2 linked regions of the Luteibacter rhizovicinus DSM 16549 genome follow. The protein of the gene in region 2 interacts with the protein of the main gene of each other region in a pairwise test. Links are inferred from orthologs where the notes say so. Each region holds a gene or a part of one and is shown on either strand. Other genes may lie near its edges.

Region 1 (7,068 bases), 620 kb from region 2 along the record:
GAAGCTCAGCCTGATCCCGGGCCGTGTTATCGCCAATGCCGAAGGCTACGGCTTCCTCCGTCCCGACGAGAGTGGCGAGGAAGATCTCTACCTCTCGCCCGCGCAGATGCGCAGCGTGCTGCACGGTGACCGCGTGCTGGCCAGCGTGGTCGGTATCGACCGCCGCGGCCGTCGCCAGGGTGCGATCGTCGAGGTGCTCGAGCGCCGTTCGCCGCGCCTGGTCGGCCGTGTGGTCATTGAAAACGGCGTGACCCTGGTCGAGCCGGACGACCGCCGCCTGCACCAGAACATCATGATTCCCGCAGGCCGCGAGTCCGGGGCCAATTCCGGTGAGATCGTGGTCGTCGAGATCACCGACCCGCCGACCCCGCACCGGGGCCCGATGGGCACGATCCGCGCCGTCCTCGGCCAGCGCCTGCAGCCGTCCCTGGTCGTCGAGATGGCGATCGCCAGCCACGACCTCCCGCACGAGTTCCCGCAGCAGGTGGTTCGCCAGACCGAGGAAGTCGAGCCGAAGGTCACCTCCGAGGAGCGCAAGGGTCGTGTCGACGTTCGCAAGCTGCCGCTGGTCACCATCGACGGCGACGACGCCCGCGACTTCGACGATGCCGTCTATGCCGAGCCTTTGAAGGACGGCGGTTTCCGCCTTGTCGTGGCCATCGCCGACGTCTCGCATTACGTGCCAGTCGGCACGCCGCTGGACGTCGAAGGCTACAACCGCAGCACGTCCACGTACTTCCCCGGCTTCGTCGTACCCATGCTGCCGGAGACGCTGTCGAACGGTATCTGCTCGCTCATGCCCAAGGTGGAACGCCTGTGCATGGTCTGCGACATGGAGATCGACGAGGAAGGCGACGTCACGCGCTCGAAGTTCTACGACGCGGTGATGTTCTCGCACGCACGTCTCACCTATAACAAGGTGTGGCAGGCCGTCGGCGAGCGCAACGCCGATGTGCGCCAGGAAATCTCCGACGTGCTTCCGCACATCGAGTCCCTGCATCGCCTCTACAAGGTGATGGCCAAGGCGCGCAAGCGTCGCGGTGCGATCGATTTCGAAACGCCGGAAGTGAAGTTCCGCATCGGCCCGGCAGGCGATGTCGAATCGATGGGCGCCTCCGACCGCAACGACGCGCACAAGATGATCGAGGAATGCATGATCGCCGCGAACGTGCAGGCGGCGCGCTACCTCACCAAGCGCAAGATTCCCGCGTTGTATCGCGTGCATGCACCGCCGCCGGCCGAGAAGTACGAAGACCTCCTGCGTTTCCTCAAGGAGTTCAAGCTGAAGATGCCGCCGGCGGACGAAGTCACGCCTGCGGATTTCTCGGCCCTGCTCAAGCGCGTGCACGATCGCCCCGAAGCCGAGCTCATCCAGTCGGTGCTGCTGCGTTCGCAGAGCATGGCGATCTACCACCCGGAGAACCAGGGCCACTTCGGCCTGGCGCTGGATGCGTATGCGCACTTCACCTCGCCGATCCGTCGCTATCCCGACCTGCTCGTGCATCGCGCCATTCGTTATGCGCTGAGCAAGGGCAAGCCGGCCGACTACGTCTACAGCGACACGCAGATGGCGGCCATGGCCGTGCATTGTTCGCAGCGTGAGCGTCGTGCCGAAGAGGCCGAGCGCGATGTGGACGAGCGCTTCAAGTGCGCCTGGATGGAGAAGCATGTTGGCGAGGAATTCGCCGGTACCATCACGGGCGTGACCTCGTTCGGTCTGTTCGTCGAGCTCGCGGCGTCGCGCGTATCCGGTCTCGTGCACGTGTCGCAGCTGCCGAATGACTACTACAAGTTCGATCCCATTCGTCATCTGCTTAGCGGCGAGCGCACGGGTTCCACGTATCGTCTCGGCGACTACGTGAGTGTGCAGGTGCTTCGCGCCAGCCTGGAAGATCGCAAGATCGACTTCCGTCTGGTCGCGCGCCTGGCCCAGTTGCCGAAGCCCGCGCCGAAGGTCGCGGTAGCCGCGCCGGTCGCCGAGAGCTCGGGCATGGCCAAGGCGGGCAAGGCCATCGGCCGCGCCGCGAAGAAGGCGATGGACAGCATCTTCGGCAAGAAGAAGACCAAGGCTGCGGTTGCGGTCGAGGCGCCTGCGGCGCATCATCCGGCCCCCGCGCCGGCATCGCGACGTCGCACGGCCGAGCCGGCCGCGAGCGAGCCGTCGCCGTCCCGGTCACCGCGTCGTCGTTCCGCAGCGCAGGCACCGGTACACGAGCAGCCCGCCCGGGGCGAGCGCCCGGCACGTTCCGAGCGCCCGGCACGTTCCGAGCGCCCGGCACGTGGTGAGCAGCCGGCACGTGGTGAGCAGTCAGCCGGAAGGTCGACTGCCAGGAAGACCGCGACGAAAAAAACCGCCGTGACGAAGACGACGACCCGGCAGGCGCCGGTCGCGACGTCGGAAACACCGGCACCGGCCAAGAAATCGGCACGGCGTCGGTCGCGTAAACCCAGGAGCAAGCCAGAAGCATGAGTGAGTCGTGGATCGTAGGAATCAATCCGGTCGAGGGCGCCCTCGCCAACGACCCGGATCGTGTCCGTGAAGTTCTGATCGAACAGAACTCGAAGAATGCGCGCGTGGTCGAGATCGCCGCGCTGGCGCGCAAGCTCGGCATCATCCTGAAACCGGTGAGCAAGGAGCAGCTCGAGAAGCTCGGTGGCGAAGCACGTCACCAGGGCGTTATCGCGCTATACGACACCCCGCCGTTGCGTGACGAGAGTCATTTGCCGGCGCTTCTCGACGCAGCGGGTGGCAACGCCTTCGTGCTGGTGCTCGACGGCGTGACCGATCCGCACAACCTGGGCGCCTGCCTGCGTAGTGCGGCGGCGGCAAACGTCACCGCGGTCGTGGTGCCGAAGGACCGTGCGGTCGGTATCACGCCGACCGTTCGTCGCGCCTCGGCCGGCGGGGCCGACCTGATCCCCTTGATTGCCGTGACCAACCTGGCTCGTGCCCTGCGCATGCTCAAGGATGCCGGCGTGTGGATTACGGGGTTGGACGGCGACACCGACAAGTCGATCTACGACATGGACCTGAAGGGGCCCATCGCACTGGTCATGGGTAGCGAGGGTGACGGTATGCGTCGTCTCACGCGCGACACCTGCGACTTCGTGGCGAAGATCCCGATGCCCGGCGGCATGGAGAGCCTGAATGTCTCCGTCGCCACCGGCGTGGTTCTGTTCGAAGCCCTGAGGCAGCGAGGAGCAAAACGATGAGCAGCATGATGTGGCATGACTGGGCCGGCCTGGTCGGCGTGGCACTGGTGTTGGTCGCGTTCTTCCTGCTCCAGGCCCACAAGCTCTCGGGGCAGGGCTATACCTACCAGGTGATGAACCTGGTCGGCGCCTTCGGCATCCTGCTTTCGTTGATCTTCGGCATGTTCAACCTGCCGGCGTTCCTGCAGGAAATGGCCTGGTTCCTGATCAGCGTCTACGGCATCGTCCGCGGCGTGAAGGCACGCAAGGCGGCGGTGATCACCCCGGATAGCCTGCCCTGATCGTCGGGTCAGCGAGGGGTTACACACCCTCGGTATAATGGGTGCAGATCGGCGCAAGGCCGGTCTGCCCCTGGGGACGACCCCAGGGCGCGCAGCAACTCCGCGGGGACGACCCCGCTTCTGCGGAGCCACACCATGTATTGGTTCGTGCTTGTTCTGGCGGGTCTTTTCGAGATCGCCTGGGCCGTTGGCCTGAAATACACCGAGGGCTTTACCAAGCTCATTCCCAGCGTGCTTACCGGCACCGCCATGGTGATAAGCATCGTGCTGCTGGCGTATGCGACGAAAAAGTTGCCCTTGGGTACCGCTTATGCGGTGTGGACCGGTATCGGCGCGGTCGGCGCGGTGACTCTCGGGATCATCCTGTTTGGGGAGTCCGCGCAGCCGTTGCGGCTGCTTTGCGTCGGGTTGATCGTGGTGGGGATTCTTGGGTTGAAGCTGACGGCTTGAGGCGTTGGCGCGGAGAGCATCGCCGATAAATCGGCTCCCACATAGAGCACGCCGTCGCCGGCTTTCGCTTTCTGTGGGAGCCGATTCAGCGGCGAAGGGTGCTCGCGAAACCGCCAGGTACCGCGACACCCCTCACCGGCAAAATCAAAACTCCGGATTGGCCGTCGTATCTTTCTTGACCCGCGGTGCCACCAGCGGCTCGCCGTTCACCACGAACCAGACGTTCTCCGCGATGTTCGTCGCGTGATCGCCGATGCGCTCGATGTTCTTCGCCATGAACAACAGGTGCGTGCACGGCGTGATGTTGCGCGGATCTTCCATCATGTAGGTGAGCAGGGCGCGGAACACCAGGGTGTATTCCTCGTCCAGGCGCGCATCGGCTTTCCAGACTTCGTAAGCGGCTTCGGCATCCTGCTCGTCGTACGCCTTGAGCACGTCGCGCAGCTCCTGGATGGCGAGCTCGGCGAGATTGGCCAGGCCGCCGACGACAGCGATGGGCGCCACGCGGCTGAGCGGAATCGACCGCTTGGCCACGTTCGCGGCGTAGTCGCCGATACGCTCGATGTCCGCGGCAATGCGCAGCGCGGCGAACACGTTGCGCAGGTCGCCGGCGATCGGTGCGCGCAGGGCGAGCAGGCGAACGACGTCCTGGCTGATTTCCTGTTCGAGCGCGTCGATCGCGTCGTCATTGTCGACGACGCGCTGGGCAGCGCGCTCGTCACGGCGTTCGACCACGTCGATGGCGGCTTCGAGCTGGGCGACGGCGAGCTCGCCCATCTTGACGATCTCGCGCGTGAGGCGCTTCAGTTCGTCGTCGTAGCTCTTGATGATGTGCTGGTGCGGAGTGTTCATCGCGTGCCTCGGTAGGGGGCTTAGCCGAAACGGCCGGTAATGTAGTCTTCGGTCTGCTTTTTGTTCGGCTTGGTGAAGATCTTTTCGGTCCGGTCGAACTCGATCAGCTCACCCATGTACATGAAGGCGGTCATGTCCGAGCAGCGTGCAGCCTGCTGCATGTTATGGGTGACGATGACGATGGTGAACTGGCTTTTCAGCTCTTCCACCAGCTGTTCGATACGGCTCGTGGCGATCGGATCGAGCGCGGAGGTCGGTTCGTCGAGCAGCAGCACTTCCGGCTTCAGCGCGATACCGCGGGCGATGCACAGGCGCTGCTGCTGACCGCCGGAGAGGCCGAGTGCGCTCTGCTTGAGCTTGTCCTTCACTTCGTCCCACAGCGCGGCGCCGCGCAGGGCCTGTTCGACACGACCTTCCATGTCGGTGCGGTTGAGCTTCTCGTGGTGACGAATGCCATAGGCGACGTTCTCGAAGATGGTCATCGGGAACGGGACCGGCTTCTGGAACACCATGCCGACCTTGCTACGCAGGCGGTTGAGCGAGTACTTCGGGTCGAGGATATTTTCGCCGTCGAGCACGATCTCGCCGCTGGCGCGCAGGTTCGGATAGATCGCGTAGATGCGGTTGAAGATGCGCAGCAGGGTGGACTTGCCGCAGCCGGACGGCCCGATGATGGCGGTGACCTTCTTTTCCGGCACGTCCATCGCGATGCTCTTCAGCGCGTGGAATTCGCCGTAATGGAAGTTGAGGTCGCGCACGGTCATCTTCGCCGGTACCTGGCCGAGATCGACGCCCGATTCGTGCGGCGAGGTGCCGAAACCCGGCTTGGAGGCGACTTCGTTCATGTTAGTCATGGGACACCTTGGAGCGCGAGAATACAAAGCGGGCGATGAGGCTGAGTGCGAGCACGAACATGGTCAGGACGAAGGCGCCGGCCCAGGCGAGGGTGTTGATATCCGGGCTCGGGTCCTTCGTGTATTCGTAAATGACCTGGGGCAGGCTCGGCATCTTGTCGATCGGATTGAAGGTCATGAAGTTGTTGCCGAACGCCGTGAACAGCAGCGGCGCGGTTTCGCCGCTGATGCGGGCGAGAGCCAGCAGCACACCGGTGACGATACCCGAGCGCGCGGCGCGGATCAGGATCTGCACGGTGAGCTTCCACTGCGGCACGCCCAGGGACAGCGCGGCTTCCCGCAGCGTACCGGGTACCAGGCGGAGCATTTCGTCGGTGGTGCGGACGATGACGGGCAGGGCGATCAGGGCCAGCGCGATGCCGCCGGCGATGCCGGAGAACGTCACGTCGCCGTTGGTCAGCCACTTCGAGGGGAGCACGATGATCGTGTAGACGAACAGGCCCAGCACGATCGAGGGCGCGGACAGCAGGATGTCGTTGAGGAAGCGGATGGTCGGCCCGAGCTTCGAGCGGCGCGAATACTCAGCCAGCCAGGTACCCGCCATGACGCCGATCGGCGTGGCGATCAGGATGCCGAGCACGTTGAGGATCAGGCTGCCGACCATGGCGTTGGCCAGACCACCTTCTTCGCGATAGGCGGTGATTTTGGTGAACAGCGCGGGCTTGAGGCCGGCGATGCCCTGGCTCAGCGTTTCCCAGAGGATCCAGGCCAGGAAGAGCAGGCCGATGCAGGTCGCGGCGACGCTCAGGATCATCGCGGCGATGTTCTTGATGCGGCGCGTGGTGTAGAGCGAGGCGGACATCAGGAGCCTTCCTTCGAAGCCAGGCGGCGAAGCATGAGGCGGGCGATCATCAGCACGATGAAGGTCACCACGAAGAGGAGGAAGGCGATCGCCATCAGCGCCGACTTCTGCAGGCCTTCGGCCTCACCGAACTGGTTGGCGATGGTCGAGGCGATCGAGCTGCCGGTCTCGAGAATGGACGGGGTGAACTTGAACGTGTTGCCGAGTACGAAGGCCACCGCCATGGTCTCGCCGAGCGCGCGGCCCAGGCCAAGGAAGATGCCGCCGATCACCGCCGTGCGTGTGTAGGGCACGACGATGTCCCAGACCACTTCCCACGTGCTGGAACCCAGCGCATACGCGGATTCCTTCAGGCGGGTCGGCACGGTCTGGAAGACTTCGCGCATCACCGAGGAAATGAAGGGAATGATCATCACCGCGAGCACGAGGCCCGCCGTGAGCACGCCGGCGCCGAAGAACGGGTATTCGCTGGAGAAGAACTTCGCGATGAACGGCACGTGCGTGACCAGCCACGACACCTGGCCATCCGGCGGGTCCGCGCTAAAGTTATTCATCA
Region 2 (5,318 bases):
TCTGGGTGGCCGATCCGATGCACGGCAACACCGAGAGCACGACCAACGGCTACAAGACCCGTCGCTTCGCGAACATTGCCGGCGAACTCGACCAGGCCTTCGACATCCACGCGGCCGCCGGCACACGGCTGGGCGGTGTGCATCTGGAACTCACCGGTGAGGACGTTACCGAATGCCTCGGCGGCGCCCGCGATCTGGTCGAGGGCGATCTCGACCGTGCGTACCGCTCGATGGTCGATCCACGCCTGAACTACGAACAGTCGCTGGAGATGGCGATGCTGATCGTGCGGAAGTCAGGTGGCATGGTTTGATTGCTGCAAACATGTGTTAACCGAGCCCGGCCTTGCGCCGGGCTTTTTTTGGCGTATCGGTTCACTCGCGTTGCGAGTGCGCGTTTTGAGCGGCTCGCGCCGCCGCTCGCGTGGAGGTTCGTCGCGCAGAGCCTTCGGTGCCCACCCTCGCTGGGGAGGGTGGACACCAAGGTCTCCTGCGCGAGACGCTCAAGTGTTACGAGCTCGAGCGCAACGCATGTTGCGCACGAGCCCAGGCCACGTGTTCACGCACGACGTCCGACGGATCATCCGCGCGTGCTTCGAGTGCGGTGAGAATCTCGGTGCTCGTCGGTGCGTTGCCCAATCCAACGGCGAGATTGCGCAGCCAGCCTTCGTAGCCGGTGCGGCGGATCGCCATGCCTTCGGTGCGGGACAGGAACTCCGCTTCGGTCCATGCGAAGAGATCCACCAGCTTCGGTCCATCCAGGCTATGACGTGGCGCGAAGTCGGGCTCGGTCGCTTCTTGTGCGAACTTGTTCCAGGGGCAGATCAGCTGGCAGTCGTCGCAACCGAAGATACGGTTGCCGATCGGCGCGCGTAGTTCTTCGGGGATGCTGCCCTTCAGTTCGATGGTGAGGTAGGAGATGCATTTGCGCGCGTCCAGGCGATACGGCGCGACGATGGCCTGGGTCGGGCAGATGTCGATGCAGCGCCGGCAGCTGCCGCAATGCGCGGTGGCGGGCTCGTCCACCGGCAAGGGGAGATCGGTGTACAGCTCGCCGAGGAAGAAATACGAGCCGGCGCGCTTGTTGATCACAACGGTGTGCTTGCCGATCCAGCCGAGGCCGGCATTACGGGCGAGTGCCTTTTCGAGCACGGGGGCGGAGTCGACGTACGCGCGGTAGCCGAAGTCGCCGATGCGCTCGCCGATGCGCGCGGCGAGCTTCTGCAGTCGGTTGCGCATGACCTTGTGATAATCACGGCCGAGTGCGTACCGGGCCACGTAGGCCTTGTCGCCATCGTTGATCACCTCCCACGCATTCGCGGTGCCGGGGGGGATGTAATCCATACGGACGGAGACCACGCGCAGGGTGCCGGGCTCGAGTTCGGCAGGGCGGCTGCGACGCGTTCCGTGACGGGACATGTATTCCATCTCGCCGTGATGGCCGTCCGCCAGCCAGCGCTCCAGGTAGGCCTCGTCGTTGCCGAGGTCGGTGCCGGAGATGCCGACGTCGGCAAACCCGAGCTCGCGTGCCCACGCCTTGATGTCAGTGGCGAGGATGGCGTAGTCGATGGAGGGTGGGGCGGACATACGTGCATTCTACTTGCCCCTTCTATAATCCCCCGATGACCGCACCCAAACTCGGCACCGCTCTCTTCACTTCAGCGCAGGCCCGCGCGATCGACCAGCGCGCGACGGCCGAGCTCGGGATCCCGGGATTCGAGCTGATGACACGTGCGGCGGCGGCAGCCTTCGCCATGTTGCACGAGCGCTGGCCGGTGGCCGAGCGGCTACGGGTGGTCTGTGGTGCGGGCAACAACGGCGGCGACGGCTATCTGGTGGCTCGCGACGCACTTGCCGCCGGCCTGGACGTCGATCTGGTCGCTCTCGGCGAACCCAGGGGCGTCGATGCCATCAGGGCTCGCGACACCTTCGTCGCGGCGGGTGGTGAGCCGGTTTCCCTGGCGACCTGGACGGCACTCCCGCCGGCCGACGTGCTGGTCGACGCGATCTACGGCACCGGTCTGAACCGGGCGCCCGAAGGGGATGCACGCCAGGCGATCGAGGCCATGAACGCGTATGGCGCACCCATCCTGGCGCTCGATCTTCCCTCGGGCCTCTCCGCCGACACGGGCGCCACGCCCGGCGTGGCGATCCGCGCGGAGGCGACCGCTACGTTCATCGTGCACAAGCGCGGTTTGCATACCTTTCACTGCGAAGTCGCCGGCGACATCGCGCTGCATACGCTCGGGCTTCCGGAAACGCTGTTCGACTCGCCGGATTCGCATCTCCTGCTGCCCGGGCACCTGCCACCGCGGCCGCGCGAGTCGAACAAGGGAACGAACGGCCACGTGCTCGCCATCGGCGGTGACCATGGCATGGGCGGGGCGGTGCGCATGGCTGCCGAGGCCGCGCTGCGCACGGGCGCCGGTCTGGTCAGTGTCGCCACCCGAGACGAGCACGTGCTGGCCATGAATGCCGCGCGGCCGGAGCTGATGGCGCACGGCGTCAACGGCCCGCAGGCCCTGCAACCCATGCTGGAAAAGGCCTCGGTGCTCGCACTCGGTCCCGGCCTGGGTCAGGCAGCCTGGGGGCACGCTCTATGGACCACCGCGCTCGACGCCGATCTGCCGACGGTGCTCGACGCCGATGGCCTGAACCTGCTCCATGCCGAAGAGCGGTCCCTGCCCAGGATAGTCGTGCTGACGCCGCATCCCGGCGAGGCCGGTCGCTTGCTGGGTATCGACACGAAAGCCGTGCAGGCCGATCGCTTCGCTGCCGTGCGTGAAATGGCCAGGCGCTTCAAGGCGGTGGTCGTGCTCAAGGGCAACGGCAGCCTGATCGCCTCGGCGGCCGGCGAGGTCGCCGTCTGCCCCTGGGGTAACCCGGGCATGGCCAGTGGAGGCATGGGTGACACCCTCACCGGGATCATCGCGGCGCTGTTGGCGCAGGGGTGTAACGCCTATGAGGCAGCCTGCCTTGGCGTGAGCCTGCATGCCCGGGCTGGTGACGTCGCCGCCCAGATGGGCGAGCGCGGGCTGCTTGCCGGCGACCTGCTCGAGCCACTGCGCCGCCTCGTCAATGGGCTGGACGCATGAGCGCCGTCGCCGAGCTGATCCTCGCGGACGAGGAGGCCACCATGGCGCTGGGTCGCCGACTGGCGGACGTTCTCGACGCCGACGGCCTCGTCGCTTTTCTTTATGGCGACCTGGGCGCGGGCAAGACCACGTTCGCCCGCGCCTTTCTCAAGGCGCTCGGTGTCGGCGAGCGGGTCAAGAGTCCGACCTACAGCCTGGTCGAGGGCTACGAGCTCGGCGAGCGGCAGGCCTTCCATCTGGATCTTTATCGCATCGCCGATCCGGGCGAGCTGGAGTGGCTGGGCCTGGACAGCCTGGCGGAGCCCGGCGCCATCGTCCTGGTGGAATGGCCGGAACGGGGTGCCGGTGCCTTGCCGCCCGTCGATCTGGCCTTGAGTTTTCGTCACGAAGGGCCGGGCAGGGCGGTCCGACTCGAGCCGACGTCGCCTAAGGGCGAGCAGATCGTCGCCGCGCTGACCCTGGCGCCGACACCGCAGGCCTAGCATGCGCCCTTGTCCGCGGTTTACGGCCTTTATCCCTGAAAACAGGGGTTTTTCGGCATGCGACGACGTGTCGCTTGCGGCACATTCCTGTACGCCGGTTGACGAAGGTTTCGCAGGTTATGGATTATCAAGGGAAAACGTCTTGCATTCGTCGGGCGCTTGCAGTTCAATCCGGGCCGTATGAGGGGAATGACTATCAAACTTGGCCTGCTTGCGTGCGTGACCGCCATCGCGACGCTGACGGCTGTCGCCGTTTCGGCTGCCGACGTGAAAGCAGCCCGCGCCTGGGCGGGTCCGGAATACACCCGCGTGGTCTTCGATCTGTCCGGTCCGGCCGCCTACAAGATGTCGCAGGGCGATGTGCCCGGCAGCGTCGTGCTGGATATCGCGGGTAGCTCGGTGACGGGTGATTTTTCGGCGCCGGGCGGACAAGGCCTGTTCAAATCGATGAGCGTGAGCAAGCAGGGTGGCTCGGCGCGGCTGGTCGCGACGGTCGATCCCAGGGCGAAGCCGAAGAGCTTCCTGCTCAAGCCGGCCGGCGACTACGGCTATCGCCTGGTGCTGGATCTCTATCCGGGTGGGCAGAGCGATCCGGGCGACAACCCGCCCCCGGCCGCCGACCACGACTCGCCGTCCGTCGCGTCAGCTGGCAACGACGACGACGCTGAGGCATCCGCGCCAGCGCAGGCGCCCCTGCCGACACGCGGCAGCCGCAACTCGCGCAGCAAGTCGGTGCCGGCGGGCAAGCCTCCCATGCTGCCCACCGGTGACCGCAAGGTGGTGGTCGCCATCGACGCCGGTCATGGCGGCGAAGATCCGGGCGCGAAAGGCGCGACCGGCCTTCGCGAGAAGGACGTCACCCTCCAGGTGGCCCGCGAACTGGCTGACCAGATCAACCGCCAGCCCGGCATGCAGGCCGTTCTGACGCGCAACGGCGACTACTTCATTCCGTTGAAGCGGCGCTACGAAATCGCGCGGGAGCACAACGCGGACATGTTCGTGTCCATCCACGCCGACGCCTTCAAGAACGGCGACGCCAAGGGCTCCTCCGTCTGGGTGCTGTCCCCGCGCGGCAAGACCAGTGAGGCCTCACGCTGGCTGGCCGATCGTGAAAACCGCGCCGATCTGGTCGGCGGCGTTTCGCTCGACGACAAGGACGACAGTCTTGCCGCCGTCCTGCTGGACCTCCAGCAGGGCTACGCCATGCAGGCCAGCGAATCCATCGCCGGCAACGTGCTCAAGGCCTTGGGTCGCCTGGGCCCGACGCATCGCGGCTATGTCGAGCGCGCCAACTTCGTCGTGCTGCGCTCGCCGGACGTTCCGTCGATCCTGGTCGAGACCGCGTTCATCACCAACCCGGCGGAAGAAACCCGTCTGCGTGACGACGGTCATCGCCGCGAACTGGCCACGGCCGTGCTCGGCGGTGTGCGCAATTATTTCGAATCGATGCCGCCGCCGGGCACGTGGTTTGCCGCCCAGGCCGCACGCCGCAACGGTGGCTCGCTGGCCAGCACCGCGGCGTCCGCACCAGCGGCGCCGGCCGTCGCTGCCGACGCCGGTGCGGTCGCCTCGGATGCGGTCAAGGCGGCCACGCGCGCTACGCCACCCCGAAAGACCCTGGCCAGGGCCGACACCACGGCCTCGGTGGCGAAGGCATCGAACGGTCGCGCCGATGACAACGTGCGTGACCTGCACCGGGTCAACCGGGGTGAGACGCTCACCGGTATCGCCAACCAGTACGGCG

The links.
Region 1: the proteins of BJI69_RS12280 (region 2) and rlmB interact in binary tests that used the Escherichia coli proteins (3 or more experiments, as listed by UniProt). The link is inferred for Luteibacter rhizovicinus DSM 16549 from one-to-one orthologs.

What each region holds. Positions count from the first base shown.
Region 1 is NZ_CP017480.1:3,319,055-3,326,122, forward strand. What follows is about bases 1,341-4,339. They hold rlmB (23S rRNA (guanosine(2251)-2'-O)-methyltransferase RlmB), read left to right. Parts: upstream 1,341-2,466; coding sequence 2,467-3,213; downstream 3,214-4,339. Other genes in these bases: rnr (ribonuclease R), read left to right, coding at 1,341-2,470; BJI69_RS15250 (CBU_0592 family membrane protein), read left to right, coding at 3,210-3,494; sugE (quaternary ammonium compound efflux SMR transporter SugE), read left to right, coding at 3,630-3,944; phoU (phosphate signaling complex protein PhoU), read right to left, coding at 4,089-4,339. In the rest of the region: more of rnr, read left to right, coding at 1-1,340; more of phoU, read right to left, coding at 4,340-4,796; phosphate ABC transporter ATP-binding protein PstB, read right to left, coding at 4,817-5,641; phosphate ABC transporter permease PstA, read right to left, coding at 5,643-6,512; phosphate ABC transporter permease subunit PstC, read right to left, coding at 6,512-7,068. UniProt on the Escherichia coli protein: Specifically methylates the ribose of guanosine 2251 in 23S rRNA.
Region 2 is NZ_CP017480.1:2,698,603-2,703,920, forward strand. What follows is about bases 920-3,855. They hold BJI69_RS12280 (bifunctional ADP-dependent NAD(P)H-hydrate dehydratase/NAD(P)H-hydrate epimerase), read left to right. Parts: upstream 920-1,619; coding sequence 1,620-3,092; downstream 3,093-3,855. Other genes in these bases: queG (tRNA epoxyqueuosine(34) reductase QueG), read right to left, coding at 920-1,584; tsaE (tRNA (adenosine(37)-N6)-threonylcarbamoyltransferase complex ATPase subunit type 1 TsaE), read left to right, coding at 3,089-3,574; BJI69_RS12290 (N-acetylmuramoyl-L-alanine amidase), read left to right, coding at 3,755-3,855. In the rest of the region: BJI69_RS12270 (class II 3-deoxy-7-phosphoheptulonate synthase), read left to right, coding at 1-311; more of queG, read right to left, coding at 508-919; more of BJI69_RS12290, read left to right, coding at 3,856-5,318. UniProt on the Escherichia coli protein: Bifunctional enzyme that catalyzes the epimerization of the S- and R-forms of NAD(P)HX and the dehydration of the S-form of NAD(P)HX at the expense of ADP, which is converted to AMP.